Regions from separate parts of the Micromonospora sp. NPDC049366 genome, predicted to be linked through region 1. Evidence: riboswitches for the same ligand, from Rfam matches in the RefSeq annotation. Region 1 holds a riboswitch; each other region holds the start of a gene.

Region 1 (7,670 bases):
TCGCGTGAGCCTGTCGATCGTGAAGTCGGTTCTGTCCGGTGGTGTGGTGGAGATCGCCCCGCGTGGCGAGATCGACGTCGACACCGCGTACGAGGTGCGCGAGGCGATTGCCGAGGTGCTCGCCAAGGGACATCCGACCCGCATCGAGCTCAACATGCGGCTCGTCACCTTCATCGACTCCGTGGGCATCAGCGCGATGGTCGCCGGGTTCCAGACCGCCGAGGTGAGCGGCGTCAAGCTGGTCGTCACCGAGCCCAGCCGGTTCGTGCACCGGCAGCTCTGGGTGACCGGCCTGCTCGGCCTCTTCGGCGCGCCCGAGCCCTACTACGCGGGCGCCCCCGCGCCCGAGGTGCTCCCCGGCGCCTGACGCCCCGCCGGTCCCGCTCCGGCCGGACCACGCAGGTCCGCGCCGGCCGTACAACCCCGTACCTCCACTGCCGACGCTGCGCGCCCCGGTGACCGGGACCCGACGTCCGGGCTCGGGTCGCCCACCGTCCGGGCGTTGCCAGCGCGCCGGCCGTACGCGACGATCGGGCGATCGACGGCGGTGAGGGAGACGGTGTGCTCAGGCGGGATTCCTTCAGCTACACCGTCCAGGCGCGCTGCGCCCGGGACGACGCGGTGGCACTGCTCAGTGACCTCGGCCGGCAGGGCGACCTGCATCCGCTGATCGTGCGCGTGCGGCAGGTGCCGCCGCGGCCGGGCGCGCGGGCCAGCTACGTCATCAACGACCGGCTGGCCGCCGGACCGGTGCGCTTCCGTACGACCTACCGGGCGGACGTGCTGGTGATCGCCGACGACGAGATCGTGACGGTGGCCCGGCAACGGCCGGCCACCACCGTGCGCAACCACACCCGGCTGCGCGAGGAGCCGGGTGGGCTGGTGCGGATCGACGTCGAGATCACCCTCACCGCCCCGGCGCCACTGTTCGGGTACGCCTTCCGGCAGGCCCGGGCGGCGCACCTGGCGCTGGCCGCCCGACTGGGCGCGCTGCTGGACCGCGACCCCGGCCCGGCCACCGCCGACTGACGCGCCGACGTCGGGTGGCCCACGACGGCCACCCGACGTCCCGCGATCAGTACACCGACAGGTGCACGTGGTTGGTGTGGTCGCTGGACGGGTCTCCGCCCGCCCCGCTGTACGACTTCCAGCCGCTGCTGGGCAGCCAGATCTGCCGGTACCAGATCACGTAGAGCACGGCGAGCCGGTCGGCGTTGCGGATGAAGTACGCCGCCAGGTTGTTGCCGTACGTCTTGTCGCCGCCGGTGGCGTCGCCGCCGAAGCCGTTCTTCTGGGCCGCGAAGTCGCAGGCGCGCCCCTTCGGATGCTCACCGGAGCCGCCGCTGCGGTGACAGGAGACGTAGCGTGTGAAGCCGGCCGCCTTGGCCTGGTTGAGCGCGTGAAGCATGCGCGGCGTGATGCAGCCGGTCGCCGGGGTGGGGTCGTTGACGCTGCACGACTCGGAGGGCCACGAGCCGTCGGAGTTGCGCGGGGCCGGCCTGGCCGTCGCCGACGAGGTGCCCCGGTTGGAGGTGTCGACGGTGGTGGCCGCGCGGTTGTTGGCGACGGTGAGGGCCCGTTCCGCCTGTTCCTTCCGCTTGGCCATCACCGCGACCTGCTTGCGCTGCTCGCGGATCTCACCGTCGAGCGCGGTGCGGGTGCGGGTCACCTCGTCGCGGGTCTCCAACAGGTCGCGCAGCACCCGGTCCTCGTTCGCGGCGACCGCGTCGAGGGCCGCGGCCCGGTCCATGAAGCCGTCGGGCGTGTTGCTGTTGAGCAGCGCCGACACGGCCCCCAGCCGGCCGGTGCGGTAGGCCACTCCGGCGATCTCGCCGACCTTCTGGCTGCGGTGGTCCAGCTCCGCCTCGGTGGTCTTGAGCTGGGCGGTGAGCTCACCCTGCCGCTTGACCGACCGGTCGAGGGCGGTCTTCGCGTCCAGGTAGCCCTTGCTGGCCGCTTCGAGTTGGGCGCGCAGGGCGGGCGTGCCGCCCTCCTCGTCCTGGCCCGGTGCGGCGAGCTGGCCGACCGGGGGAGCGGCGGTGGCGGCGGTGCCGGGGCTTGTCGCGACGCCCAGGGCGAGCGTGGCGACGATCAGGGCCGCCGTGCGGGCGGCGCGTCGTCGTACGGGTGCCACTACTGGCATGCACATGTCCTTCCGTCAGCCGCCGACCGGGTTAGCTGACGGGTTCGGGACGGAAGATCCCTACCGCTTGCGCGGATGCACCCCACGAACGTGGTTCCCCGGCTCGCCGCGTCGGGCGATTAGGCGACGGCCACCGCCGGCGCCGGTGGGCGCCACCTGCCGGAGGCCGGAGCCGAGACTACCGGTGCCACCGGGGTCCGTGCAGCAGATGTGACTGACGGTGTCGACGTGGCTACGGCAAATTCCGGCATAACTGGACAATACACACCCAGATTTAAGGTTGTGCTCATTACCACTCAACCGACCCGCAGGCCCCAGCAGCCGCACCGGGCTCGATCTGCAACGTGGCGTGCTCGATGTGGAAGTCCTCGTGCAGCGCGGTCCGCGCGGCGGCGAGCACCGTCCCCACGTCGGCCCCTGGGCACATCGTGAGGTGCGCCGAGGCCACCTCCATGCCCGAGGTGAGCGTCCAGACGTGCAGGTCGTGGACGCCGGCCACGCCGGGCACGGCGGCCAGCCGATCGTGCACGGCGGTCACCTGCAGGTGCTTCGGTGCGGCCTGGACCAGGATGCGGACCGCCGCGCGCCCGAGCCGCCAGGTGCGCGGCAGGATGAACACGCCGATCGCGACCGCGACGACCGGGTCCGCCCACCACCAGTCGGTCACCGCGATCAGCGCCGCCGCCCCGATCACGCCGAGCGAGCCGAGCAGGTCGCCGAGCACCTCCAGGTAGGCGCCCTGGAGGTTGATGCTCTCGCGCGCCCCCGGCCGTAGGAGGGCGAAGGCGACCACGTTGGCGAGCAGGCCCAGCGCGGCGACGACGAGCATCGGCCCGGCGAGCACCTCCGGTGGGTCGCCGAAGCGGCCGACCGCCTCGACCACCACGTAGACCGCGACGCCGGAGAGTAGGACCGCGTTGGCGAGGGCGGCCAGCACCTCGAGCCGGTAGAGCCCGAAGGTGCGCTGCGGGTCCCGGTTGGCGTGCCGGGTCGCGGTGATCGCGGCGAGGGCCATGCCGATGCCGAGCACGTCGGTGAACATGTGCCCGGCGTCGGAGAGCAGGGCCAGCGAGCCGGTGCGCAGCGCCGCCACCGCCTCGACCACCATGAGCCCGCTCAGCAGGGCGAAGGCCGCCCAGAGCCGGCTGCGGTGCTGCTGGGCGGCGTTCGCCACCGACCCGTGGTGGTGGTCATGACCTGCGCCCACGGACCCACCCTCCGACAACGCTCCCGACCGATCCAACTTATGCTCACATCGCTATGTGTGCAAGTGACGGGCCGTAATCACCCACCGGTGACGTCCCACCCCGGTCAGCCCGTCGGGTCGACCGTGGTGAGCCGCTGGGTGGCCCGGGACAGCGCCACATAGAGCGTCCGCACACCCGACCCGGGGTCGGCCCGGATCTCGCTCGGCGCGACCAGCACCACCCCGTCGTACTCCATACCCTTCGCCTCCAGGCTGGTCACCACCTGAAGCCGCGGCGCGCCGAGCGTGCCGAGCCAGCCGGCCACCTCGTCGCGCCGGGCAACCGGCGTGATCACCCCGACGGTGCCCTCGACCTCACCCAGCACCTCCGTGGCAGCCGCCACGGTGGCGCTCGGCAGCTCCGCCGACGGCACGACGAGTTCGACCGGGTCGACCCCGGTCGAGCGGACCGCGGTGGGAAGGCGCAGCTCCGGGTCGACCCGGCGGATCTCGGCGGCCGCGACCGCGAAGATCTCCGCCGAGTTGCGGTAGTTGGTGGTCAGGGTGAACTCGTGCCTCTTGCGGCGGCCCAGCGCCTGGTCCCGCGCCCGGGTCAGCTCCGTCGGGTCGCCCGTCCAGGCGGTCTGTGCCGGATCGCCCACCACGGTCCAGGACGCCAGCCGTCCCCGCCGGCCGATCATCCGCCACTGCATCGGCGAGACGTCCTGCGCCTCGTCGACCACGACGTGCGCGTACTCCCGGTAGTCCTCCGGCCGCTGCCGGGCCGCCTCGCGGGCGGCGCGCTGCCGGTCGGCGAACGTGGTCAGCTCCCGCACGCCACCGGCGAGCTGGAACGGGTCCCGCCGCGCCCGCGCCGGCTGCACCGGCTTGCCGAGCAGCGCGTCCAACTCGTCGAGGAGGGCGATGTCCGCGATGGTCAGCCCCTCGGTGTCCAGCGTCCGGTACGCGGCCTCCAGCAGCCGGATCTCTCGGCCGGAGAGGATGCCGCCGGCGTACCGGCGCAGGCGGTCCGGACGGGCCAGCCAGCCGAGCACGTGACGGGGGTGCAAGCGGGGCCACCAGGCCTTCAGGAACTCCCGGAACTCCGGCCGGTCGGCGATCTCGTCCTCGAAGGCGCGCTGCTCGGGCAGCCGGTCGATCCGCAGCCGGCGGGCCTGCGCCCAGAGCGCGGCGAAGACGCCGTCGAAGCCGGCCCGGCGTACCTCGTTGCGGCGGGCGCCCCGGGGCAGCGCCCGGTCCCGGATCCCGTCCAGTTCCCGGCGGTCCAGCCGGAGCAGCTGCCCCCGGTAGAGCAGGCGCAACTCCGCCGGACCGTCCGGCGCGGCGTCCCGGACCGCCCGCTCCAGCACCCGGCGCATCCGCAGCGACCCCTTCACGGCGGCCACGTCGGGCGGGTCGGTGCGGGTGGCGCTCATCCCCGGGAAGAGTGTCCCCAGCGAGCGCAGGGTGGCCGTGTCCTCGCCGAGCGAGGGGAGCACGGAGGCGATGTACTCGACGAAGACCGACGACGGCCCGACCACCAGGATGCCGCCGCCGGCGTACCGGCTGCGGTCGGAGTAGAGCAGAAACGCCGCGCGGTGCAGGGCCACCGCGGTCTTGCCGGTGCCGGGGCCGCCGGCGACGATCGTCACCCCGGAGCCGGGGGAGCGGATCGCCTCGTCCTGCTCCCGCTGGATCGTGGCCACGATGTCGCGCATGCCCCGCCCGGTGGCCCGCGACAGCGTGGCGAGCAGCGCGCCGTCGCCCACCACCGCCATGTCCGGCGGGGCGGCGCCCGGGTCGAGCAGATCGTCCTCGATGCGGGTGACCCGCTCACCCGTCGACTGGATCATCCGGCGTCGTACGACGCCCAGCGGCTGCGCCGGCGTGGCCCGGTAGAAGGCCGCGGCGGCCGGGGCCCGCCAGTCCACCACCATGCTGGCCGCGTTCTCGTCCCGGATGCCGAGCCGCCCGACGTGCAGCACCTGCCGGTCGCGCAGGTCCAGCCGTCCGAAGACCAGCCCCTCGTGCTCGGCGTCCAGCGCGTGTCGCCGCTGCGCGGCGTGGAAGACCGTCGCGTCGCGTTCGACCAGCGCCCCGAAGTTGCCGACCCGGGCGAGCCGGTAGCCGTCCCGCTCCGCGCGAACCGCGGACTCCCGCAGCTCGGCGAGCCGGGCGTACACCCGGTCGAGATGCCGCTGCTCGGCGGCCATCTCCTGCTCCAGGGTGGTCTGGTCGGTCAACGCGCGCTCCTGATCCCCGTCGGCGCGGGCGCCGCGGAGTTCGCGGGCCGTGCGCCGGGCCAACCGAACGAGGGTACGGCCCCGGTCAGCCGCGCGGCGCCCGAGGTACGTCGGGAAGGCCTGGTCAGGCCGGGGCCCGGTCGGCCGCCGGCGGCGTCCCCGGGGTGGACCCGGCCGGCCCGCCCGGCGCGTCCGGGTCGAGCACCTGCCGGAGGACGGCGCGCAGGGCGTCGTTCACCTCGTCGGGGCGCTCCATCATCAGCATGTGCCCGGCGCCCGGACAGACGGTGAGCTCGGTCGCCGGCAGCGCGGCGGCGATCGACTCGGCGCACGGCGGCGGGGTGAGCCGGTCCCGGTCGCCGACCAGCGCGACGGCCGGTAGGTGGGCCAGCGTCGCCAGGGTCTCCAGCCGATGCTGGGCCCCGATGGAGGCGCGGAATCCGCCGATCGAGCGGAGCGAGGCCCGGGCCACCGCCGAGGTGACCAGGCGGATGTCGGTGGGATCGCAGCGGTCGCCGAAGAGCAGCCACCGGATGCTCGGGCGCAGCGCGCGCAGCAGCGCCCGGGGTGGTCGCCAGGCGCCGCAGCGGGCCAGTACGCCGGCGCCGGTGGTCTCGGCGAGCCGGATCAGCCGGGCGATCCGCGGCGACAGCCCGTAGACGGTGTGGGTGTGCCCCTCGGCGGTGGTCGACACGAAGGCGAGGCCGGCGGTGCGGGCGGCGAAGTGGTCGGGGTGCCGGTGCGCGTACTCCATGATCGTCATGCCGCCCATCGAGTGCCCGACCAGGACCACGCGGCCGGTCGGGGCGATCGCGTCCAGCACCGCGGCGAGGTCGTCGCCGAGCTGGGCGAGGGTGGCCGTGGGCAGCGGCATGCAGCTGGAACGGCCGTGGCCCCGGGCGTCGTACGCCACCAGCCGCACCGACGTGCCGAAGACCTCGTCCAGGGCGGCGAGCTGTCGGTGCCAGCTGCGCGCGTCGAGCGTCCAGCCGTGCAGCAGGATGACGGTCACCCCGGCGTCCGCCGCGCCGGCCACCTCGACGTGCAGGCGCACCCCGTCGGGGAGACGGATCTCCGTCTGCTCCGGCATCGTCACCTCCCCAGGTCGCCCGGATCGACCACCGGGATACCCGGCGGTAACACCGGCTACCCGCCATGACACCACGCCAACCACGGCGGTGAGAAGATTCGCGACCCGGGCCCCCGCCCGGCCGGTGCCGACCAAGCTGGGTGGATGGGGTCGCCGCAGGCACGGCCGCCCGAGTCGGGCCGCCTCGCCGGTGGCACGCCCCGGGCCGCGCTCGCCGCGCTGTTCGCCGGCAACCGCCGGTTCGTGAGCGGCCGGCCGGTGCACGGCCACGACGTCACCGCCGCCGCCGCGAGCGCCTCCGGCGAGCAGCAGCCGTACGCCGTGCTGCTCGGCTGCATCGACTCGCGGGTGCCGTTGGAGGCGATCTTCGACCAGACCTTCGGGTCGATCTGTGTGATCCGCACCGGTGGTCACGTGCTGGACCGGGCCGTGCTCGGCTCGATCGAGTACGTCGTCGACGCGCTGGGCGTGCCGCTCGTGGTGGTGCTCGGACACGAGCGCTGCGGCGCGGTGGGTGCGGCGGTCGAGGTGGCCCGCGGCGGAGAACGCCCGGACGGGGCGCTCGCCCACCTGGTCGACCAGATCGCCCCGGCGGTCGCGGAGGTGGGCGCCACCGACCCGCGGGTCCACCCGCTGGCCGTCCGGCGGCACGTCCTGCGGACGGTGGCCGCCCTGCGGGTCGAGGAGCGCCTGGCCGGGCCGATCGCCGCCGGCCGGGTGGACGTGGTCGGCGCCCTCTACGACCTCGCCACCGGCGAGGTCCGCCTGCTCAGCTGAGCGGGCCGGCCCGCAGACAGCGAACCGCCCGTCGGGATGTCCCGACGGGCGGTTCGTGCGCGTGAAGCGGGCGGCTCAGGCCTCGAAGACGCCGGCCGCGACCAGGCGCTTCTCGGTCGCGTCCCAGCCGTCGCCGGGGTGCGCGGCGGCCAGGGTGGTGATCTCGGCCCGGATCTTCGCGGCGTGGCCCGCGGCGGCCAGCGTACGGATCTCCTCGACGAAGGCCTCGGA
Region 2 (7,670 bases), on a different contig from region 1:
CTTCACGCAGCTGACCCACGTGCAGCTGCACCACGGCGACAGCGACAAGGCGCCCAGCGCCAACCCGGTCTCCGGCATCTTCGACCGGATCTTCGTCGCCGGCCAGGCGGCCATCGACCGGTACGCCCGCGCCGGAGTGAGCATCCCGGCGGAGAAGTTCGTGGTGGTGGGCCGCCCGCAGGTCGAGTCGATCGACGTACGCCCCGAGCCGCTGCCCGCCGACGCGCCGCGCACGGTCCTGTACACGCCGACCTGGACGGGGCACCACGCGGACGCGGACTACTGCTCGCTGCCGGTGGCCGAGCCGCTGCTGCGGCGGCTGCTCGACCGGGGTGCGACGGTCATCCTGCGCGCCCACCCCTACACCACGCAGAACCCGGCGTCGGCCCGGCAGCTGGGCCGGCTCACCGAGCTGCTGGCCGCGGACCGGGCACGCACCGGCCGGCCGCACCTGTGGGGTGCCGCCGCGAGCCGGGACCTGAGCCTGGTGGAGTGCGTCAACCGCTCCGACGCGCTGGTCTCCGACGTCTCCGGCGTCATCTCCGACTACCTCTACTCCGGCAAGCCGTTCGCGGTGACCGACATGGCCGACGAGGGCGACCGGTTCCGGGAGCTGTTCCCGCTGGCCGGCGCCGGTTACGTGCTGCGGCGGGACATGGCGAACGTCGACGACGTGCTCGACCGGCTGCTCGGCGACGACCCGCTGGCGCCGGAGCGCTGGGCGACCCGCCGCCGCTACCTGGGCGACTTCCCGGCCGACTCGTACGCCGACGCGTTCCTCGACGCGGCCCGCCGCGAGCTGGAGTCGGGGTGGAACCCGCCGGCGCCGCGGGTCGGGCCGCCGGTGGAGCCGGCGCCGCTCTCCCCCACCGCCTGAACCGACCACCACCTGAACCGGCCGCCGGTCTGAACCGACCGCCGGCCGGCGACGCGCCGCTCTCCCCGGCGGTCCGGGGCGAGCGGCGCTGCCGTGCTCAGCGGTACGCGTCGGCGAGCGCCAGCACCGCCTGCGGGTCCTCGACGTGGGCGTTGTGCCCGAGCCCGGGCAGCGTGACCACCGGCGCGCCCAGCTCGGCGAGCTGCGCGTCGGTGACCATCGGGTCGTGCTCGCCGCGGGCCAGCAGCACCGGCACGTCGGTGGCGGCGAGCAGCGCCGGCAGGGCCGGGTCGCCCACCGCGAACGCGCCCGGGTCCATGGCCAGCCGCCACCGCCCGCCCTCAGCGCGCAGGCCCGCGTCCACCACCGCGTGGTCGGGGTCGACCAGCCCGGTCAGGCCGGAGACCCGCAGGTAGCGCGGGCCGCCTCCTCGCGGGTGGCGAACCAGGTGACCGGCCGTTCGGCCAGCTCGGCCGCCTTCGCCAGCTCGGCGGGTGACCACACCGCCTTGATCCCGAGGCCGATGACCGCGGCCACCGGCAGACCGCCGGCCCGCGCCGCCAGGGCCAGCCCGACCACCCCGCCCAGGGAGTGGCCCAGCACCACGAGTCGCTCGCCGGAACCGAGGCCCGCCGCCGCACGCCCGCCGGAGCCGAGACCCGCCGCGACCCGCTCGGCCAGACCGGCGAACGAGTATGCCGGCAGCGGCGGAGAGGCGCCGTGCCCGGCGAGATCCGGAGCGAGCCAGCGGCCCGGCCAGCGTTCTTCGAGCAGCGGGGCCCACGGCAGCCAGACGTCACCGCTCGCGCCCATGCCGTGCAGCAGCAGGAGGACCGACCGCCCACCGGAGTCATCGACCATGGGCGCAGTCTGCCACGGTGGACGACCGTCGCACGATCGGTCGGCCGGCGGACGATCGGCGGGGCAACACAGCGACGACGGTCACTGTAGAGTTCGGCGCTGGGCGGCGGCCGGAAGCCGTCCGGCGCCACCTCACCTCGATGCTGGTGGACGACAACGGCGCGAAGGGCACGGCCGGGGTGGCGCCGCCGGACATCCTGATCGTGCAGCAGGTGCGCGGCACCGGCCAGGCCGAGGCGTACGCCGACCAGCTGTCGGCCGAGTTCGGCTACCCGGCCGACACCTACGGCGCGACCGTGGCGTTCGTGGGGATCGACGCCAACCGCACCGGCATCCCGTCGTCCACGTTGGGCGGCTTCGGGATGACCGGCTACGGGGCGAAGGCGACGAGCGGATCCAGCAAGATCGAATATCTGTTCATCAGGGGCACGGTGCGGCCGTCCGCCATCGACCACACGGTGACCGGCACGAAGTCCAACCACCTGGCGCTGTACGGCTTCGTCACCTACTCACGAACCGGGCGGCCGGCAAAGGCCACGGGCGCCGGTCCCCTCGAAGGAGGGGGCCGGCGCCCGGGTGTCGGATCGGGTCAGGCGGAGTAGCCGCGGGTGGCCATCCAGTTCGCCAGGTCGATCGTGCTGATCCAGTACGAGGGCACCGCCGGGTTCGCCGAGTCGGCGATCTTCACGGTGCGGCCCTCGTCCCGGTAGCCGACCACGGCGATGTAGTGACCACCGGAGAAGGAGTGCCAGCCGCCGTCGGTGTCCACCGCGTCGCCGACGATGTTGGCGACCACGCCACGGCCGTCGGTGATGGCCTTGACCACGTCGGCCTGGAGCTGGTCCATCTGGGCCGGGCTCGGGGCGCCGTCGAACATCCGGGTCCGGTACGGGCTGCCCTTGACCACCGCGTTCAGCACCCGGGTCGTGTCCTGGGCGGAGTTGGTGCCCATCTCGGTGGTGCCGAGCTGCGCGGCCAGGTCGTCCTGGTTCCGTTCGATGCCGCTGGCGCTGAGGGCGTTGCGGGTCGCCGCCGGGCCGCAGTAGTAGTACGTCGTCTGCGCCTGGTAGTCGTAGTCGAGCACCTTGCTCTTCGGGGGCTTCGGCGGTGTCGGCTTGCGGGTCAGGTCGGGGTTCGCGGCCTTCGGGGCGGCCGGGGACGCGCTCGACGCCGAGGGAGCGCTGGTCTCGGGCGCGGCGGTGGTGGGCTCCGCGGTCCGGTCCTGGCTGCGCGAGGCGACGGTCGCGTCGCTGCGCAGCTCGGCCACCGCGGCGGAGGCCGGCTGGCCGCTGGGCGCGTCATCGATGCCGCTGGCCAGCACGCCGGCGGTGGACGCCAGCACGAGGGCCGCGGCGGCGCCGGTGATCTGGTATGGGCGCTGCGTCGCCAGTCGACGGAGCTGACGCTTCAGGGTGTGCTTCACGTGTTCCTCCACGGGCTCGGGGGAGAGCGGCCCTACCACGCCCACGCCGGTGGGCGGGCAGGCGTCACCGCGCGGACGTCGTCCGCGACTGGTGGACCGCTCAGGGGATCGCCCGGTAGGCCGGGCGGGAGACGCGGGTGCCGGGTCAGCTCGCCACGACGGGACGGGCGAGGGCGGGTACCGCGGTGCCGTGGAGGTGCGGGGAGGAACGAGGGGTGGGCTGGTGCTGCACGAGGATGGAGCTCCTTCCGACGCCGCCTACCGGGTTAGCTGACGGATTCGGGCGGGAAGATCGCCCTACCGCGGGCCGTGGCTCGCGGATTCACCCCGGACGTGCGTGTGGGTCCCCGGCTCGGAACTGCCGATTAGGCGGGTCGGCGCGGCGTCGCCTCTTGCGATCGGTTACCGCACCGGACGGGCCGACACTACTAAGCGGTACTCACCCTGCCAACCCTGCCTGACCTGCGTAAACACTGATCATGGAAATTTTTTCCAGGCGTACGGACACTGGCGTGACTCAATGGGACGCGGGGCGTGGGAGGCGCCGTCGGGCGACAACGGGACAGCCGGCCGGAAAGGCGCTCCACAACGCCCGGAAATCGTTCCCGATCATTCCCGCTGACCGTTTCCGGCCGACTGTGACCGGGCTCACGGAACAACCCCGGTGTCACCCGACCCGGGCGGGCCGCCAGCGGCGCGCCGGCACCGGACGGGTCGCCGCGGCGACCGTGGCCGGCCGGGCCGCCGGCGCCCGCAGCGGCCGGAGCCGGGCCGCGGCGGCGTACGCCTCGGCGGCGAGCGTCCGGGCGGCCTCGGCGGCCAGCTCGGCGTCCCGCCATCCGGCCCGCTCCCGCTCCTCGGCCAGCCGGTAGTCGGCGTGTCGACTGTCTCGCACCACCCGCGCCAGCCGCACCTCCTGCTCGACCGGGTGCAGCCGGGGATCCCACCCGTTGCGGTGCCCGAACACCTCGCCGAGCTGACGCAGGGTCAACTCGCCGCGCCAGTGCGCCGCCGTGGCCGCGCGGTGCAGGTGCCGCTCCCGGGCCGCGTACTCGGCCGGCGTCCGGGGCGTCCGCGGCGGGGGCAGCGCACCCGTGCCCGCGAACCGACGCGCGGCCGTCTCCGCCTCGTCGTACGCGGCCCAGGCCCGTTCCAGGTCGCGGTGGGCGGCCAGCCACTCCGCCCGCCGCCGGCGGGCCGTCTGCGCCGCGCCGGCCGCGGCGACGGCCACCTCCTCGGCGTACCGGCGCAGGTCGGCGGCCTCGGCCTCGGCCAGCTCACGGGCCGTCGGGGTGGCGGGAGCGGCGGCGTCACCGTCGGCGCGGTCCCGCTCCGGGCGGGCGACCAGCACGGTGAGCACGGTCAGGGCCAGCACCAGCAGGACCGACCAGATGGCGACGGCGAGCGGGACCTGGACGAGGAACTGGTAGAGGACGGTCTTCTCCATGTCGGCACCTCGGGAGGAACGGCTGCGATGGGGGGCGCGCGGGGCGCCGGGGGCGGTGGCGCGGGCCACGGGTGACCGGGGCGGCGCCCCGGGGCGGGGCCGGCGGGGACGCGGGGTGGCGGGATCGGCGGGATCGACGCCCGCCGTCGGGCTCAGGCCCCGGGCGGGGCGCGGGGCGCCGAGGGGGCCGGGCCGGTGCTCGTCGGCCTGCGGGGCTCGGCGGCCGGGATGCCGGCCGTCGCCATTGACGGGGGCCGGACGCCGGTGCGGTCGACGGCGGCCGGGTGCGGGGCGGCGCCGGCCGCGACCGGGGTGGCTCCGTCGTCGGCGGTGACCCTGGTGCGGACGGTGACGGCCCTGGCGACGGTGTCGGCCCCGGTGAGCGCGGCGACCCCGGTGAGAGTGGCGACCCCGGTGACGGTGGTGCCGCCGACGCCGCGGGGCCGGGTGTCGGCGGCGCGGTGCGCGGCCGGGTCGACCGGGGCGTGGCTTCCCTGCCCGTCGGCGACGGCCGGCGCGGCCGGGAACGCGGTGCCGGACGCCGCCAGGGCGCCGGACGGCGAGCCGGCGCCGACGGTCAGCGCGCCGACGACCGCGAGGCTGGCCAACAGACGGCCGGCCCATCGCGCCACCCACCACAGGGGACAGGTGAACGCGACGGGAAGCATCCGACAACGCTACCGCCGGCAACGCCCGGTCGCACTCGATGCCGGGCGTGTCGGCGCGCCGCGCCGGGCGGTGTGACCAGGGTGGACGGCGTCAGCGGGAATCCACGTACGCCGGCTGGTCGTCGCTGTGGTCGACGGCGCGCCGGGGCCGCGGGACGCGGGGCGCGGCGGGCGCCTCCGGCCCGGTGGCCGCCGGCTCGGACCGGCCCGATGGAGCGACGGTCACCGGCGCGGCGGGGTTCCCGGGGCGGGCGGCGGTCGCGCGGGCCCGGCGTGGTCCGAGCAGCCGCATCATGGGCGTCTCGACCCAGCGGTGCACGAGCCCGGCCAGCACCAGGTTGAGCAGCAGGAACCCGAACACCGCGGTGAGCCCCCACCAGCCGGGCAGGCCGGTGCCCCAGTCGCCGGTCAGCCGCAGCACGGTCATCATCACCAGGACGTGCACCAGGTAGAAGGCGAACGACACCTCGCCGAGCCACACCATCGGACGGGACCGCCACGGAGAGCGCAGCCCGCGCACGTCGGCGTCCGCCGCCGCGGTGATGACCAGGAGGTACGCCGCCGACAGCAGCGCCGCCCACAGCTCGGCGCGGATCCACTCGGCGGCGACCACCCAGGTCACCACGAAGACCGCGCTGGCGACGGGGAGCTTCGGCCCCCGCCACCGGCCGCGCCGCATCAGCTCGGCGGCGGCCACCCCCATCCAGAACTCCAGCGACCGGATCGGCGGAAAGACCTGCGTGAACCACCACCGGCTCTCCTCCGGCACCAGCAGCTGCGCCGGCCAGAGGGCCAGGATCAGCAGCGGCACCGCGACCACGACGGCCCACAGCGCCCAGGGGCGAGCCCGGCGGATCAGCGGCAGTGCCAGCGGCAGACAGAGATAGAAGAAGAACTCGCAGGACAGCGACCAGCTCACCGTGTTGATGCTGTAGAAGTGGCCGGGCCGGGGATCCCACGCCTGGAGCAGGAAGAGGTTCTCGATCGCGATGTCGAGCCGGACCGGGTCGGCGAACCAGAACGCGGCGAGCAGCGCGAGCGCCCACAGCAGCACGTGGTTCGGCCAGATCTTGGCGACGCGTCGCCGCCAGAACCGCAGCGGAGTGTCGCTCGCGCGGGCGGACCACACCAGGACGAACCCGCTGAGGATGAAGAAGAACTGCACCCCGCTCAGGCCCAGGGTGAACAGCCAGTTCACCACGGCCTGGTGGTCAGGCTCGATGACGATCCGCATGGTGGCGGCGTGGAAGCCGAAGACCAGCAGGGCGGCGATCCAGCGCAGCCCGGTCAGCGAGGGCAGGCGGTTGGCGGCGGGCGCCGGTGGGGCGTCCGGCGTGACGGTGGGCGCGCTCGTCATGCCGGGCTCCCCGGAGTCACCGTTCGCCACACCAGATCTCCTCCCCGGGGGGTCACGCACCGCGCGGTGCCGAGCGCGGCCCGGACACGACCGCATCGGGGCAATCTACCCGCCAGGCCACGGACCGGCACCAGGGCGGTCCGACCGGCGGTATCGGCGCGAATGGCGGAACGGAACCGGCCGGTCGCTCAGGGTGTGGAAGGCGGAAGCGCCCGCCGTTAACCCGACGCTCCTGGGGAGTTCAGGGACTCCACCATCGCCGGACACGTCAGGTTCCAGGGCCGGCCACCCCGGGAGTCGAAGGTGGCGGCGTGGTCAACGAGCCGTCCCCGCCGCCGCTGCTCAGCATCGTCGTGCCCGTGTACGGCGTCGAGGCGTACCTCTATCAGTGCCTCGAGTCGATCCGGGCGGACATCCCGGCGGGTGAGGCCGACGCGGTCGAGATCATCGCGGTGGACGACGCCTCCCCGGACCGGTGCGGGGAGATGCTGCGGTCGTACGCCAATGGCCGGGCCGGGATCCGGACGGTCCACCTGACCACGAACGTGGGCCTCGGGCTGGCCCGCAACGCCGGCCTCGACGAGGCGACCGGGCGCTACGTCTGGTTCGTCGACAGCGACGACTGGCTCCCGCCGGGCACCATCGCCACCGTGCTGGACCGGCTGCGTCAGCACGAACCGGACGTCCTGATGCTGGACCACCTCCGCGTCCACGAGGACGGACGGCGTGAGGTGGACGCGAGCAGTCATCTGCTGCGCGACACCCCCGGGGTGGTCCGCCTCGCCGACGCGCCGCACCTGCTGCGGGTGCAGCACACCGCCTGGAACAAGGTGGTACGCCGGGCGTTCATGGACGAGTTGGAGCTGCGCTTCTTCCCCGGCTGGTACGAGGACATCCCGTTCAGCCACCCACTGCTGATCGGCGCGGAGAAGATCTCGGTGCTGGACCAGGTCTGCTACCTCTACCGGCAGGGCCGGAAGGGCGCCATCACCTCCACCCGCAGCGGCCGGCACTTCGACGCCTTCGACCAGTACGAG
Region 3 (7,670 bases), on a different contig from region 1:
AGGAGGACGGGGCGGGCACCCGGGCCGAGATCGGTCGGCCGGTCAACCGCCGCAGCGCCAGGTAGGCCTCGCAGCCGAGGCAGAGGTCGAACGCGGCGTTGAGGAACGCGGCCGCCAGCGCGACGCCGGTCGCGGTCAGACCGAGCGCCGGCACGCCGGCGAGCAGGCCGATCGCCGCCACCACGGTGCAGGCCAGCCCGACGAGCTGCGCGAACCGCACCGGCGCGACCGGCTCCAGCTCGGTCGGCGGAGCGAGGCGCGGCGCCACGAGCGCGCGGTAGAGCTGGCCGTACGGGCCGAGGCGGGGTCTGGCGGCGGTCACCGCGAAGACGGCCGCCTGGGCCAGCAGCAGCGGGGCGGACGCCGTGATCAGGGCGACGGCGAGGACGACGGTGGTGACGGCGGCGGCGAAGCGCGGCGCGCGAGGGTCGAGCAGCATGGCGGACGTCCGTTTCGGCGGGACCCGCGGAAGGCGGGGGTGACCGGGGAGAGGGGAGAGGCGGCGGGCGGGTCGTCAGGCGGAACGGACCGCGCGACACAGACTCGTCGCCGTCCGGCCGTGGTCCACGATCCGGCGGCGGGTCAGCCACACGCCCCTCACCGCGGCGCCCCGGCGAGCAGCGGCCGGACCGTGGCGACCAGCTCGTCCCGGACGGGCACGCCGGACGCGCGTCGGACGACCCGCCCGTCGGCGTCCACCACCAGCACCGTGGGCGTACGCCACACGTCGAGCGCCCGAACGGCGTCGAGGTGGTGTTCGACGTCGACCTCCAGCAGGCGTACGCCGTCGACGTGGCGCTCGACGTCGTCGAGGATCCGTCGGGTCGCGCGGCAGGGCGCGCAGACCGCGGAGGAGAACTGGACCAGGGTGACGCCTCCGGGGCGTACGCCGAGCGCGGCGAGCACGGCGGCGGTCTCGTCCGCCGGGTGCGCGGGGTGGGTCGCCGCCGCGACGACGCGCAGCCGGCCGTCGCGTCGGCGCCGCCACCAACCGAACGCGGTGGCGAGCGTGAGGACACCCACGACCACCAGCACGCCGGTCAGCGGAGATTGCGCCACGGGGCCAGCCTGCCACAGGGCTGCGGCAACGGATCCGGGCCGCCGGGGTGACGTGCGCCACCGCGTCGCGCTCCCCATAGCGGATCGCCGGGAATCCGCAACCGCAGGCGCGACCGTCCCGCGTGGACCGGTGAAGAGGTTCACACGAACTGGGCGATCGACGCCGACCGTGCCTAACGTCGATCGAGTTCGCGAACGCGGACACCGAGACCGGTAACGCCAAATCCCGCCGCCGGTCGTCGGCATTCGTCAGCCAGGCGGGAGCGGGGGACCCACCGTTCCTCGGTGCCCAGCGCAGGACGCTCGGGGCGCCTCGGGGTGAAGCCGCCACACGCGGCCGGGCACCTCAGCCCGAACCCGACAGCTCACCTCGCCGGCGTGGAGGACGTATCACCATGGCATCTGCGTATCACGCACGACACCGAGCCGTGACCACCCGCCGGGTCGCCGTCGGCACCCTGGCCGCCGGGGCGGTCACCGGCGCCGTCGCCCTCTTCGGCGCCGCGGCCCCCGCACAGGCGGCGGTCAACTGGGACGCCATCGCCCAGTGCGAGTCCGGCGGCAACTGGCACATCAACACCGGCAACGGCTACTACGGCGGGCTCCAGTTCTCGCAGAGCACCTGGAAGGGCTACGGCGGCACCCGGTACGCCGCCCGCGCCGACCTGGCCACCCGTGGCGAGCAGATCGCGGTCGCCGAGAAGGTCCTCGACGGTCAGGGCATCGGCGCCTGGCCGACCTGCGGCAGGAAGGCCGGCTCCACCACGAAGCCGAAGAGCACGACGTCGAAGTCCACGTCGAAGTCGACCGCCACGTCGAAGACCCGGTCGGAGCGGTCGACCGGCGACCGGCGTACCACCACCCCGGCCACCGGTGGGGCGTACGTGGTGAAGCCCGGCGACACGCTGTCCGAGATCGCCGCCGCGCACCGCGTGGCCGGCGGCTGGGAGGCGCTCTACGAGCGCAACCGCAAGGTCGTGGGCGCCGACCCGGGCCTGATCTTCCCGGGTCAGCGGCTCAGCCTCTGACCGACCGCTGACGGTGGCCCCGGCCCGCTGGTTCGCCAACGGGCCGGGGCCACCGTCGTGTCGCGGCTATCCGAAGGAGTGGACGTGGCCGCCGCGGCCCGCGTACGGCGCCCAGCCCCGGCCGGCCAGCGCCTGCGCGCCGTCGGCCACGAAGGCCAGCCAGGCCGCACGCAGCGGCGCACCGCGATCGGTCACCTCCGCCCAGGTCCGCCCCGCGAGCATCGGCGCGCCATCCCAGGCCGCCTCGTCACCGAAGAGCATCGGCAGGTCGCTGCAGTGGCAGGCCCGGTGCGCCGAGGTGGAGCCCGACTCGTCGATCCGGTAGGCGAACACCCGCGCCCCGGCCGCCGCCAACCGCTGGGCGAAGCGCAGGGTGGGGCGGCGGAACACGCGGCGCGTCGCCGCTCCGATCAGCCCCTCCTCGACGGCCCGCCCGAGCAGCGGTACGCGCCGTGACAGCGGCCCGTCCGCCAGGAAGTACGCGATCTCCCGGCGGGTGGTGCCCAGCACCACCTCCAGCCCGTCCGCGCCGGAGCGGGTCGCCTCCTGCCAGCCGCGCAGGTCGGGCAGCGGGTCCACGCCGGCGACCGGCCCGTACGCCGGGACCAGCCCGAACCCGAGTCGCGCGGCGAGGTCCTTTTCGGCGGCCCGCTGGGCGGTGACGATCTCGGCCGGCGACGCGTCGTGCGGGTCCCGGTCGAGCCGCGCGAGGAACCGCTGGGCCACCCGACCGGCCGTGGTCGGGTCGCCGAGCCCCAGGCCGAGCGGGGGGCTCTGCAGCACGGCCCGGCGGAACAGCGACCGGGCCTGCGCCACGCCCAGCAGGCAGGCGAGCGAGTGGGCGCCGGACGACTGCCCGATCACGGTCACGTTCTCCGGGTCGCCGCCGAGATGGGCGGCGTTGTCGCGGACCCAGCGCAGCGCCTCGATCTGATCGCGCAGCCCGAGGTTGCCGGGGGAGACGCCCGGGGCGTACAGGTAGCCGAGCGCGCCGAGCCGGTAGGTCACGCTCACCACGACCACGTCGCCCTCACGGGCGAGCCGGTCGGTGCGGTACCGGTCCCAGGAGCCGGCGCCGGAGCGGTACGACCCACCGTGCAGCCAGACCACCACCGGTCGGTGTCGGGCGTCGGCCGCCGGGGTGACGATGGTCAGGTTGAGGCAGTCCTCCGACTCGACCCCCACCTCGGACCGGCCGCCCGTCGCCGTCGAGCGGGTGGGCGGCTGCGGGCTGACGCCGCCGTGCCGGCGCGCGTCGCGTACGCCGGACCAGGGTCGCTCGGGCACCGGCGGGGCGAAGCGGTCCGCGGTCGCGTAGCGCACGCCCCGCAGGATGGTCAGCCCGTCCGCGCGCTCGCCGCGCAGTGTGCCCCCGCGCACGGTGACCAGGACGTCCGTCCCGTCGACGGGCTCCGGGGCGGGCGCAGCGCCCTCGACGGCGACGCCGTCCTGAGTGAACGACCCGGACGTCACGGGCGACCCTGCCTTCCGTCGGCACCGCCACCGTCGCCCGACCGGGGGCGGTGACGGCCCCGCCGGGCAGACGGGGCCGGGCCACGGTAGCGCCGGCCGGGGACGCCCGACCAGCGGCGTCGCGCCGACGAGACGTACGCCATCGGGCCCTTCGGTCAGAAGAGGGTCAGCGGCCCGACGGGGATCGGCTCGGGCAGCGGAAGCAGACCGGGTACGCGGTCGCGGACCTCGTCGTGGAAGCGGCGGGCGAGCACGGGCGCCTCGGCGTTGTCGGGGGTGTGCACGAAGACGGTCGGCGACCGGCCCTCCCGCAGCCACCCGGCCACCACGTCGATCCAGTGCTGCCAGCCCTCGACCGTCTCGGCGGTGGCGTCGCGCCCGAGGTAGCGGACGATCGGTCGGTCGGTGCGGGCCCGGGTGCGCAGCGGCATGCGGGGCTTCTTGGTCCAGGCGTCCCGTTCGGCGTCGCTGGTCGGTGGGGTGCGGAAGAACGCGGTGGTGTCGAAGGGGATCCACTCGGCGTCGACGGTGGCCAGGGCCTCTTCGAGCAGCCGGGCCGCGGTGGCGTCGGTGAAGAAGGCGGGATGGCGGACCTCGACGGCGTACCGGTGGGCGGCGGGGAGCCTGCGGAGGAAGCCGGCGAGCACGGGCACGTCGGCCGGGGCGAACGAGCCGGGCAGTTGCAGCCAGAGGGCGTGGGCCCGTGGCCCGAGGGGTTCGATCGCGTCGAGGAAGGCGTGCAGGGGCTCGGCGGCGTCGCTGAGCCGGCGCTCGTGCGTGACGGCCTTGGGCAGCTTGAGGACGAACCGGAAGTCCGGGTCGGTCTGCGCCGCCCAGGACGCGACGGTGTCCCGGGACGGGGTCGCGTAGAACGTGGTGTTCCCCTCGACCGCGGTGCACCAGGCCGCGTAGTGCCGCAGGCGTTCGTGCGCGGGCAGCGGGTGGGCCAGCAGGCGACCCGGCCACGCCCGGTGGGTCCACATCGCGCATCCCACGTGCAGCCGCATCTCGCCCCTCCCGTCCGCGCGGTCGTCCCGGGCCGTCGTCGGTCGCCCGGGGCCGTCGTCCGTTCGGGGGTCGTCGTCGCCGGGCTGGTCCGGCACGTCGGCCGCAGCGGACACCGTAGCGGGCGACGGCGGGGGACGGCCGCGGCGGCTCCCCGCCGTTCGACGGGTGCGCGGATGCTTGACGCGCTGCTGGGAGCGCTTCAAGATCAGGTCGGTCGGCCCAGGTAAGCGGCCGTAGGGGGATGCGGGGGGCGACGTGCTGGGCGCGTTCGGGCTGACGAAGCCGCAGGAGAAGGTCTACCTGGAACTGGTCGGGGGCCGACCGGGCACCGCCGCCGAGCTCGCCGAACGGCTGACGCTCGGTGCCGGCGAGGTCGAGGAGTCGCTGGCCGGGCTCGCCCGGTTCGGGCTGGTCCGCCTGGTCGCCGGCCGCGCCGAGGCCGCACCGCCCGACCTGGCCATCGACTCGCTGCTGACCCAGCGCGTCCGCGAGCTGGAGGAGGCGCGCACCGGCCTGGGGGAGTGGTTGCGGCGGCGGCGTGCGGCCGACCCGGTGGACCACGGCGTGCAGATGGTGGTCGGGGTTCCCGCGATCATGCAGGCGTTCGACCAGTTCCTGCGCGGCGCCCAGGAGGAGGTGCTCGGCTTCGAGTGCCCGCCGTACGCGGCCGATATGAACGACAATCCGACCGAGCTGGAGCTGCTGGGCCGGGGGGTGGGCTTCCGCGTGGTGTACGACCGGCGCGCCCTGGAGCGGCCCGGCGCGTCCGCCCACATCGGGCGGTTCCTGGCGGCCGGCGAGCAGGCGCGGGTCGCGGTGAACGTGCCCGGCAAGCTGGCCGTCGCCGACCGGCGGATCGCCCTGCTCTCGTTCCCGGGCCGCACCGAGAGCGCCGAGCCGTGGGCGCTGATGGTGCGGGGCGAGACCTGGGTGGAGGTGCTCGTGGCGCTCTTCACCGAGGTGTGGGACCGGGCGACGCCGCTGCGGCTGGCCCCGTCCAGCACCGTGCTCGACGACGTCGACCGTTGGGCGGTGCCCACGCCGACGGACCTGCGGATCCTGTCCCTGTTGATGACCGGGTTGCCGGACAAGGCCGTCGCCTCCCAGCTGGGCATCTCCCTGCGTACCGTCCAGCGGCGGCTGCGGCAGTTGATGGACGTGACGGGCAGCGCGACCCGGATGCAGCTGGGCTGGTACGCCGCCCGCAACGACTGGCTCTGAACCGGGGCCGGTGGGCGCCGCCGGCCCGGCGCGGGCCGGCGGCGCCCCCGGATCACCGGGTGACCGTGACGGTGACGGTGACGGGCGTGGATCCGCCCTTGGCGCCGTTGTTGGTCACCAGCAGCGTCGCCGCGTACCGGCCCGGGGTCAGGCCGGTGGTGTCGACCGTGATGGTCAGCTGCTGCTTCGCCCCCGGCTCCACCTGCCCGGAGGCGGCGGCGGAGAGCCACGGCACGTCGCTGTACGCCGGCAGCGACCCGTCGACGTGGTAGACCTTCGCGCGGTACGGGCGGTTGGTGGCTCCGGCGAGCACCCACAGGTTGCCCTGCTCGTCGAGGTCCAGGCCGGCCCCGGTGAGCGGGTTGGGGTCGGGGTCGGGCACCGAGGCGAGGGCCTGGCACGTCTGCGGGTCGAGCGCCCAGATCGACTCCTTGGAGTCCTGGTTGATGCCCCACAGCACGTTGTGCTTCTCGTTGAGCGCCAGCCCGGTGATCCACGGGATCGACGGGGTGCACTCGTCGAGCACCGCACCCGGCTGCGGGTGGGACAACCCGGCGAGGTGCTTAATCTTCCCGTCACCGGCCGCCAGGTAGAAGGTGTCGTCCGAGGCGCGGTGCGCGAGCCCGTAGGAGAGCTTGTCCGCCCACGGCCCGGTGATGGTCTCCTTCACCTCCAGGGTGTCCGGGTCGAAGCAGACGATCGGCAGGTCCCCGATGAACGTCATCTTCGGCGCGCACATCAGGTCCCGGGCCGCCACGTACGCCATGTCCGACGGCCAGCCGCCGATGTCCAGCACGCCCTTGCCGAGCGACCGACCGTCGGTGGAGAACTTCTGGAGCTGACCGAACAGGTACGAGTTGGAGACGATGAGCTCGCCGTTGCGGTACCCGACCCCGAACGCGTTGTAGAGGTCCGGCGTGGCGAACGAGCTGAGCACCTTGCCCGGTACCCCGGTCGGCGGGGTCGGCGAGTTGATCTCCCGAGCCAGCCAGGTGGCCGGCAGGTCACCCTTGTTGGTCAGGGTCACCGTCGCGGTCTTGGTCGTCCCGGCCCGCGCGCTCACCTCGACCGCGTCCCGGTTGGCCAGCAGCAGCGGCGTACGCAGCGCCAGGTCCTGCTTGCGCACCTTCGTCTCGGCGATCGTCACGGCGGTGGCCGGCAGCTCGTAGCCGGGCTGCAGGGCGCTCAGCGAGGCCTCACCGGCCGGCGCCTCCAGCTGGTAGAAGCCGTCGGCGTCGGTGACCGCGGTGACGGGCTGGCGGGCGTCCGGCGACTCGACGCGCACGGTGGCGCCGGCCAGCGGCTGGCGGTCGTTCGCGTCGCGGACCGTGCCGCGCAGCAGGCCCCGGCCCGGCACCCGGAAGGTGACGGCGGTGGCCTCGTCGAGCACCGCCTCGTCCCGGGAGTACGTCACCGCGTCCCGGCCGGTGGCGTCCTCGATGCCGACCGTCGCCGACCCGCCGGCCGCCGCCGACCCGTCGCCGAGCTTGCGGTACTGGATGGTCACGGTGCCGTTCTCGCTGAGCCGCACCTGAACATCGACCCGGGTCTTCGGCGCGCTCTTCAACGCGGCCCGGGTCCAGCTGACCACGAACTGGCGGTTCATGCCGCTGCCGGTCGTCTTCGTCCGCACCGTCGAGGCGTGGTCGAGGACCAGGTCGTCCCAGAACGCGTAGACGGCCGCGGCCGGTACCGCCGGGGCGGGCAGCGGACCGTTGTCGCCGACCGAACCGGCCGAGTCGGCGCCGAAGGTCAGGTAGCCGTCGGTGTGCACGGCGATCCGGTCGTACGTGGTGCCGTAGAACGTCATCGGGAACGGCAGCTCGACCGCCCGGCCGGCGGTGTCGCCGGTCAGCGGCAGCACCGCGCCGCCGTCGACCC
Region 4 (7,670 bases), on a different contig from region 1:
CGTGCTCGGCGGCGCCGGTCGGGGCGGGTGCGTTCGGGGTCGGCGCGGGGCTGCCCGTCGGGGCGGTGGCGGCGTCGGCCAGCACGGTGAACTCCGCCGTGCGCACCACGCCACCGTGCTTGAAGTCGAGGTAGAGCCGGTAGGCGCCGGCGGACGGCACCTCGGCGCGGAACGTCACCGCGGGGCCGGGCGGCGTCCGCCCGTCGCCGGGCGCGCCGTCCGGGTGCACGTGCAGGTACGCGAGGTCGCCCTGGCGCAGGGCCACCAGGTGGCCGTACGCGCCGAGGTAGGGCTCCAGGTCGGTGACCGGCGCGCCGTCGCGGCTGACAGTCAGCGTGAGCTGGGCGGTGCGGCCGGGCTGCGGGCTGCCCGCCAGGGTGACGGTGTAGCCGTCGACCGTGGTGCTGGTGGCGGGCGGTGGCAGCGGCCGGTCGGTGAGCGCACCGGGCACGGTGACGTCGACACCGAGCGTCAGCGGCTCGCCGCCGGTGGGGGTGAAGTCGGCGAAGGCCCGCCACACGCCGGGCCCGCCGAACGGGGCGGCCACCCGCCAGGTGCCGTCCGGATCCTGCTCGGGGTGCACGTGTCGGAAGCCGGAGAGGTCCCGGCGCGCCACGATGAGGTGCATGCGCCTGTCGTGTGCCACGTCGTACGCGGTGACAGGGCCGCCGTCGGGGCCGGCGATCCGGAAGGCGAACTCGCCGGATGGGGCGGTCACCGGCACGAGCGTGTAGCCCCGGTCGGAGACGAGCAGGCCACCGGGGAGGCGCCCGGAGGCGCCCGCCTCGGTGCCGTGCCCGGTGTCACCGTGCCCGGCCATGGTGTCGTCGTGGCGGGATTCGGCGGCGGGGGTGACGGGGCCGGCCACCTGACCGACCCCGTAGGCCGCGCCGAACACCGCCGCGAGCCCGAGCGCGAACCCGCTCAGCTTCATCGCGGTGTTCATCCTGGCGGCTCCGATCCCGATCAGGCGTCGACGAGTTCGTAGCCGGCCTCGTCGACGGCCGCCCGCACGGACGCGACGTCCAGCGGGGTCTCGCTGTCGACGGTGACCTGCCCGCTCGACAGCTCGACCCGCACGTCCCGGACGCCCGGGATCGCGCCGACCTCGGCGCTGACCGCGCTCACGCAGTGTCCGCAGGTCATGCCCTGCACCTGGTATGTCGTGGTGACCATCCGACCGCTCCTTCCGCCGCCTCGAACAATACCCCCCAGGGGTAATACGAGGACGGACTCCCGCCCCCGAGGCTTACCTGTACCGGGTGGGGGTATCCGGCACGATAGGACCGTACCATACCCCCGGGGGGTAGGCTATCCTTGTCCGCATGACCGCACCCACGCCCATCCGCGGATACACCGCCAGCAAGGATCAGCTGCTCGCGCGGCTCCGCCGCGTGGAGGGACAGGTCCGCGGCGTCGAGAAGATGGTCGACGAGGACCGCTACTGCATCGACGTGCTCACCCAGATCTCCGCGATCCAGGCCGCCCTGGACAAGGTCGCGCTCGGCCTGCTCGACGGACACGCCCGGCACTGTATGCACGAGGGCGCCGCCGAGGGCCGCGCCGACGAGATGGCCACCGAGATGATGGCCGCCGTCGGCCGCCTCATGAAGCGCGGCTGACCTCAGCGGCCGGCTCCAGGCGCACCCGCCGCAGCAGCTGCGCGTTCAGCGCGACCACGATGGTCGACGCGGACATCAGCACCGCCGCGACCGGAGGGCTCAGGGTCACACCCACCGGGGCGAGCACCCCGGCCGCCAGCGGCAGCGCGACCACGTTGTAACCCGCGGCCCAGCCGAGGTTCTGAAGCATCTTCCGGTACGACGCCCGGGAGAGCCGCACCACCGCGGCGACCCCCCGCGGGTCCGACGAGGCGAGCACCACCCCGGCCGACTCGATCGCCACGTCCGTGCCGGCGCCGATGGCGATGCCCACGTCGGCCCGGGCCAGCGCCGGGGCGTCGTTCACACCGTCGCCGACCATCGCCACCGTCAGCCCGCGCCGACGCAGCGCGGTGACCCGCCCGTCCTTCTCCTCCGGCAGCACCTCGGCGAAGACCTCGTCGCCGGGGCGGAAGCCGAGGTCGGCGGCGACCGCGTCGGCCACGGCCCGGGAGTCGCCGGTGATCATCGCGATCGTACGCACGCCCTGGTCACGCAGCTCGGCGATCGCCTGGCGCGCCTCCGGGCGCACCTCGTCGCTCAACGCGAGCGCGCCCAGCACGGTCGCCGGTAGCCGGACCAGGTACAGCACTCCGGCGCCCCGGGCGCTCCACCGGTCGACCGCCGGGGTCAGCTCGTCGGGAGGACGCGCCGCCAACTCGCGCAGCAGAGCGGGACCACCCACCGCGTACTCCGTACCGTCGACGGTCGCCTGCACGCCGCGGCCCGGCAGCGACCGGAAACCGCTCGCCCGCGCGGCGCCGCCCGGCCCCGCCGCCGCCACGACGGCCCGGGCCAGCGGGTGTTCGCTGTCGGACTCCACACCGGCGGTCAGCCGCAGCAGCTCGTCCCGGTCGACGCCGGACGCCGGGGCCAGCTCGGTGACCACGTGCCCGCCCCGGGTCAACGTCCCGGTCTTGTCGAACAGGACGGCGTCGACGGTCCGCATCCGCTCAAGCGCCAGCCGGTCCTTCACCAGGATCCCGGAGCGCCCGGCGAGCGCCGTGCTCAGCGCGATCACCAGGGGGATGGCCAGCCCGAGTGCGTGCGGGCAGGCGATGACCAGGACCGTCACGGCACGGACCACCGCCTCGTCGACCCGGCCGAGCAGCGTCCAGACCAGCACCGTGGCCACGGCGGTGCCCGTGGCCACGTAGAAGAGCGCGGCCGCGAACCGGTCGGCGAGCAGCTGGGCGCGCCCGCTGGACCGTTGCGCCTCGGCGACCATCCGCTGGATGCCGGCGAGCGTCGTGCCCGAACCCACCGCCTCGACCCGGACCCGGAGCGCGGAGTCGGTGGCCACGGTGCCGGCGACGACCCGGTCCCCGGCCGACCGGGGCACCGGACGGGACTCCCCGGTGATCATCGATTCGTCGAGCTCGGCCGCGCCGTCGGTCACCCGGCCGTCGGCGGGCACCCGGCCGCCCGGGCGGACCAGCACCACGTCCCCGATCCGCAGTTCGGCAACCGGGACCGGCTCCGGCCGACCATCCCCGCCGACCCGCTCGGCCCGGTCGGGCAGGAGCGCGGCGAGCGCCGCCAACGCCCCCCGGGCCTGCCCGATCGCCCGCATCTCCTGCCAGTGACCGAGGAGCATGATGGTGACCAGCGCGGCCAACTCCCACCAGAAGTCCAGGTCGAAGGCGCCGATGCCGGTGGCCAGCGATGCCACGTACGCGACGGTGATCGCCATCGTGACCAGCAGCATCATGCCGGGCGTGCGGTCGCGCAGCTCGCGGAGCGCGCCGGCCAGGAACGGCCAGCCACCCCACCAGAACACCACCGACCCGAGCACCGGACCGACCCAGGACCGGCCGGGGAACGCCAGCTCGTAGCCGAACCAGGCCATCACCATGTGGCTGGTGACCACGACCGGCACGGTGAGCACCAGGCAGAGCCAGAACCGCCGCCGGAACATCTCCGGGTCGTGCCCGGCGTGCCGGTCGTGCCCGCGATGCCCGCCGCCGTGCCCGGGTTCGCCGCCGTCCTCCCCGCCGTGCCCGCGACCGCCACCGCGCCCCTCGTGGCCGGAGCGGCCCGAGTGGTCGGGGTGGCCGAGCGGTGGGTCGGGGTCGTGCGGGTGCATGGACATGACTCCACCATGCCCGCCGGCGGTGCCCGGGGGGTGCCGTCCCGCCGACGCGACCCTCCGACACCGAGCGCAGGACAGGCATCGGCGCGCGAGCCTGGTTAGCATTCCGAACGATGGCTCTCCCGACTCGGCACCGCCCGGCCCGGCCCTACCGCCGGTTGCCGTCCGCCCCCGGCGGCCGGCCGGGCAACCCGGTCACGGTCCGCGATCACTCCGCCATCACAGGTCACCGCCCCGCGCCGGCCCGGACGATCGTCCGGCGCCGCTGAACCGATCGCCCCGCCGGTACGTACCCCGCCCCGGATTCGTTGGGAGACTCGCATTGGGTGCCGACCACAGCCGTCCCGCACCGTCCACCCCGCCGCGGGTGCGACGGATCCTCGTCGCGACGGTGGTCCCGCTCGTCCTCGCCACGGTGGTCGCCGCACTGCTGCTCTGGCCGTGGAACGCGCCGGAGCCGGCGGACGGCTCCGACGTGCCGAGGTACCACGGCACGGTCACCCGGGTCGTCTCGGAGCCGTGTCCGCCCGCCCCGCCCACCCCGGAGGGCACACCGGGGACGGGCTCACCCGGCGTGTGCGGCACGGTCGGGGTGAAGGTGGAGGACGGCCCGGCGGCGGGTCGACAGGTGGAGGCCCCGATCCCGGACGGCCCGGGCGCGCCGACCGTGGCGGTCGGCGACGAGATCATCCTGGTCGAGCTGACCGACCCGGCCGACCCGTCGGCGAGCAGCTGGAACATCGCCGAGCACCAGCGCGGCAAGCCGCTGCTGTGGCTGGCCGTCGTCTTCGCCGCCGCGATCGTCGCCTTCGGGCGGTGGCGGGGCGTGGCCGCGCTCGCCGGCCTGGCCGCGAGCTTCGCCATCCTGCTCGGCTTCGTGCTCCCCGGCATCAGCGCCGGCAGCCCGCCCCTGCTGGTCGCGGTGGTCGGCGCCGCGCTGATCATGTTCGTGGTGCTGTACCTGACGCACGGGGTCACGGCCCAGACCTCGGTGGCGGTGCTCGGCACGCTGGGCAGCTTGGTGCTGACCGGAGTGCTCGGCACCATCGCCACCGCGGCCACCCACCTGACCGGCTTCGGCAGCGAGGACGCCACCACCCTGTCAATGTTCCAGGCCGACGTCGACCTGCACGGCCTCCTGCTCGCCGGCATCATCATCGGCTCACTGGGCGTGCTCGACGACGTCACCGTCACCCAGGCGGCCACGGTCACCGAGTTGGCGCACGCCAACCCGGGGCTGTCCCGGCTCCAGCTGTACCGCGCGGCGACCCGGGTCGGCCGCGCGCACATCGCGTCGACGGTGAACACGATCGTGCTGGCGTACGCCGGCGCCTCGCTGCCGCTGCTGCTCCTGCTGACCGCCGACTCACGCGGGGCGGCCCAGATCCTCACCAGCGAGTTCCTGGCCCAGGAGATCGTACGCAGCGCGGTCGCCACGCTCGGCCTGATCGCCGCCGTCCCGCTGACCACCGCACTGGCGGCCCTGGTGACCACGGCCGGTCGTCACGGCGCGGCGGACCGTGACGCGGGCCCGCCCGCACCGACGCCACCACCTCCGGCCGCCCGGCCGGCACCGGACCGGGCCGAGGCGCTGGAGGCACTGAGCGCCGGCCGGCACGGCCGGACGCTCGACCCGGACCCACCCCTCGCCGCCCGCCCGGGGCGGCCCGAACCGGACAGGAGAACGGACAGCGCATGGTGACACTCCGCAGCGTGACGGCGCGGGTGGGGCGAGCTGACGACCCGGTCACTGATCACACAGCGCAATGCCGAAATGACGCTTTTAGTCGGCATCCGGACGTAGATCCCCCGGAGGACTCTCGGGTAACCTCGCTGCCGGTCACCGATGAAGGCGCGCAGCGGCGCGTGCGGTGCCACCGCCCAATCGCCACCCGGCGAACCGGGAACCCAGGTACCCGGGGTGAATCCGCGCGAGCGGTAGGGGCCACTTCCGCCCCGAACCCGTCAGCTAACCCGGTCGGCGGTCGACGGAAGGGAACACTGTGACGGCACCCCTACGCCGCTGGTTGACGCCTGTGGCGGCCGTGTTGGCCGCGTTGGCCGTGCTCGCCGGGCCCCTCCCGGCATCGGCCGCGCCGAACCCCTCCACCCCCTCGGGGCACGAGGAGGACGCCGAGCCCAAGCTCCTCACCGACGTGATCGAGCAGACCAACCGGAACTACACGGCGGCCAAGGCGAAGCTGGAGAAGTCCAAGACGCGCCAGGCGGAGCTGGCCCTCGAGGTGAAGCGCGCCCAGGACGAGCTGGACGCGCTGGCCCCGCAGGTCAGCGAGATCGCCGCTCAGTCCTACCGGACCGGGCGCATCGGCGCGATGGCCATGCTCCTGGAGAGCAACAGCCCCGACTCCTTCGTGCAGCGGGCCACCGGGCTGGACGAGCTCAACCTGGTCAACTCCCAGAAGTTGGCCGAGGTCAACGCGGTGAAGAGGCGCGCTGAGCTGGCCAAGCTCGCCATCGACGCGGAGGTCGGCGAGCAGCAGAAGCAGACCGCCATCATGGCCAAGCAGAAGCGCGACGCGGACAAGGCGCTGGCCCTGGTCGGCGGGAAGGGCTTCACCGGTGGCCTGGTCTCGGCCACCTCACCCGTCGCCCGGGTCGCCCCCGGCCGGGACGCGGACGGTGACTGGAAGCCCGAGTCCTGCAGCGAGAACGACCCGACGACCTCGGGGTGCATCACCCCGCGCACGCTCCACGCGTACAAGGAGGTCAAGCGAGCCGGCTTCAACCGGTTCGTCGGCTGCTACCGCTCCGGTGGGCCGTGGGAGCACCCGAAGGGCCGGGCCTGTGACTGGTCGTTGCAGAAGAGCGGCTTCGCGCCGTGGCACAACGACGACACCCGCATGTACGGCAACAACCTCGCCGCGTTCCTGATTCGCAACGCCGACCGACTCGGCATCTACTACGTGATCTGGAACAGGCAGATCTGGTTCCCGGCGACCGGCTGGAAGTCGTACAGCGGACCGTCGAACCACACCGACCACGTACACATGTCGCTGCTGTAGCGACGACAGGTGGCATGCGAAGGGGCCGCTCCGCGCGTCGCGGGGCGGCCCCTTCGTCGTACGTCCAGGAGGGCCGGGTCAGGCGGCGGCGCGTGCCGTGCCGGCCGGCACGGAGGCGACCTCGCGTACCTCGCCGGCCGCCAGCCGGTAGGACATGCCGACCACCGCGCACCGCCCGGCGGCCACCTCGGCGGCGAGCACCGGCGAGTTGCCGAGCAGGGCCTCGACGGTCTGCGCGATGTGGATGTCGACGATGCCGTTGATGTCGTCCACCCCGGCGGCCGCGGCCCGGCGCAGGCTGGGCACGACGGCGTCGACCACGGCTGCCAGGTGCCCCGGCGGCGTCGAGTCGGTGGCGACCGAGTCCCGGGCGGCCTGCACCGCTCCGCAGGAGTCGTGCCCGAGCACCACCACCAGCGGCGCGCCCAGCACGGTGACCGCGTATTCGACGCTGCCCAGCACCTCGGGCCCCGTCGTGTGGCCGGCGGTGCGGACCACGAAGAGGTCCCCGAGCCCCCGGTCGAAGATGATCTCGGCGGCGAGCCGGGAGTCGGCGCACCCGACGATCACCGCGAACGGGTGCTGCTCGGAAGCGACGGCGGCCCGGCGGCCGGCGTCCTGATTCGGATGGTGCGGGACACCGGTGACGAACCGCTGGTTGCCCGCCCGCAGCTCGGCCAACGCCTGCTCCGGATCGAGCACCGACGCCTCCGGCGTGCCGGGCGTGCGCTGTGCCCCGGGTGCTCCGGCTGCGCTCATTCCGATACCTCGACTCCCACGCGACGGGCCTGGTCACCCTCGGCCGCGGGCGGACGCGGGCTGTGCTCAACGGTCACACCGGGCGCAAGATACGTCAAGGGATACGTGATTTGCATATCAGGTGTTCGTCGCGCG

Evidence for each region. Region 1 has a riboswitch for cyclic di-AMP ahead of ACIBTV_RS22315 (coiled-coil domain-containing protein). Riboswitches for the same ligand answer to the same signal wherever they lie in the genome.
Region 2: it holds a riboswitch for cyclic di-AMP, as region 1 does, so the genes downstream of both, ACIBTV_RS13815 (C39 family peptidase) here and ACIBTV_RS22315 (coiled-coil domain-containing protein) in region 1, are expected to answer to the same signal.
Region 3: it holds a riboswitch for cyclic di-AMP, as region 1 does, so the genes downstream of both, ACIBTV_RS12400 (transglycosylase family protein) here and ACIBTV_RS22315 (coiled-coil domain-containing protein) in region 1, are expected to answer to the same signal.
Region 4: it holds a riboswitch for cyclic di-AMP, as region 1 does, so the genes downstream of both, ACIBTV_RS07490 (coiled-coil domain-containing protein) here and ACIBTV_RS22315 (coiled-coil domain-containing protein) in region 1, are expected to answer to the same signal.

What each region holds. Positions count from the first base shown of each region.
Region 1 covers NZ_JBITMV010000016.1:24,466-32,135, reverse strand. Annotated here, with positions in the region: gene ACIBTV_RS22325 (STAS domain-containing protein) at 5-367, shown strand; gene ACIBTV_RS22320 (SRPBCC family protein) at 562-1,029, shown strand; gene ACIBTV_RS22315 (coiled-coil domain-containing protein) at 1,076-2,143, opposite strand; cyclic di-AMP (ydaO/yuaA leader) riboswitch at 2,148-2,279, opposite strand; gene ACIBTV_RS22310 (cation diffusion facilitator family transporter) at 2,433-3,350, opposite strand; gene ACIBTV_RS22305 (HelD family protein) at 3,455-5,572, opposite strand; gene ACIBTV_RS22300 (alpha/beta fold hydrolase) at 5,697-6,662, opposite strand; gene ACIBTV_RS22295 (carbonic anhydrase) at 6,807-7,439, shown strand; gene ACIBTV_RS22290 (hypothetical protein) at 7,515-7,670, opposite strand, start outside.
Region 2 covers NZ_JBITMV010000008.1:126,635-134,304, forward strand. Annotated here, with positions in the region: gene ACIBTV_RS13795 (CDP-glycerol glycerophosphotransferase family protein) at 1-877, shown strand, start outside; gene ACIBTV_RS13800 (alpha/beta fold hydrolase) at 975-1,241, opposite strand; gene ACIBTV_RS13805 (alpha/beta fold hydrolase) at 1,271-1,738, opposite strand; gene ACIBTV_RS13810 (hypothetical protein) at 1,756-2,340, shown strand; gene ACIBTV_RS13815 (C39 family peptidase) at 2,328-3,173, opposite strand; cyclic di-AMP (ydaO/yuaA leader) riboswitch at 3,402-3,543, opposite strand; gene ACIBTV_RS13820 (hypothetical protein) at 3,829-4,608, opposite strand; gene ACIBTV_RS13825 (hypothetical protein) at 4,761-5,276, opposite strand; gene ACIBTV_RS13830 (acyltransferase family protein) at 5,368-6,633, opposite strand; gene ACIBTV_RS13835 (glycosyltransferase family 2 protein) at 6,945-7,670, shown strand, end outside.
Region 3 covers NZ_JBITMV010000007.1:78,474-86,143, reverse strand. Annotated here, with positions in the region: gene ACIBTV_RS12410 (DUF4395 domain-containing protein) at 1-439, opposite strand, end outside; gene ACIBTV_RS12405 (TlpA family protein disulfide reductase) at 598-1,059, opposite strand; cyclic di-AMP (ydaO/yuaA leader) riboswitch at 1,267-1,452, shown strand; gene ACIBTV_RS12400 (transglycosylase family protein) at 1,455-2,087, shown strand; gene ACIBTV_RS12395 (carboxylesterase family protein) at 2,154-3,560, opposite strand; gene ACIBTV_RS12390 (DUF72 domain-containing protein) at 3,716-4,543, opposite strand; gene ACIBTV_RS12385 (helix-turn-helix domain-containing protein) at 4,824-5,789, shown strand; gene ACIBTV_RS12380 (S8 family serine peptidase) at 5,842-7,670, opposite strand, start outside.
Region 4 covers NZ_JBITMV010000003.1:319,736-327,405, reverse strand. Annotated here, with positions in the region: gene ACIBTV_RS07515 (hypothetical protein) at 1-946, opposite strand, end outside; gene ACIBTV_RS07510 (heavy-metal-associated domain-containing protein) at 967-1,176, opposite strand; gene ACIBTV_RS07505 (metal-sensitive transcriptional regulator) at 1,326-1,622, shown strand; gene ACIBTV_RS07500 (heavy metal translocating P-type ATPase) at 1,606-3,753, opposite strand; gene ACIBTV_RS07495 (YibE/F family protein) at 4,076-5,455, shown strand; cyclic di-AMP (ydaO/yuaA leader) riboswitch at 5,622-5,752, shown strand; gene ACIBTV_RS07490 (coiled-coil domain-containing protein) at 5,757-6,776, shown strand; gene ACIBTV_RS07485 (carbonic anhydrase) at 6,855-7,535, opposite strand.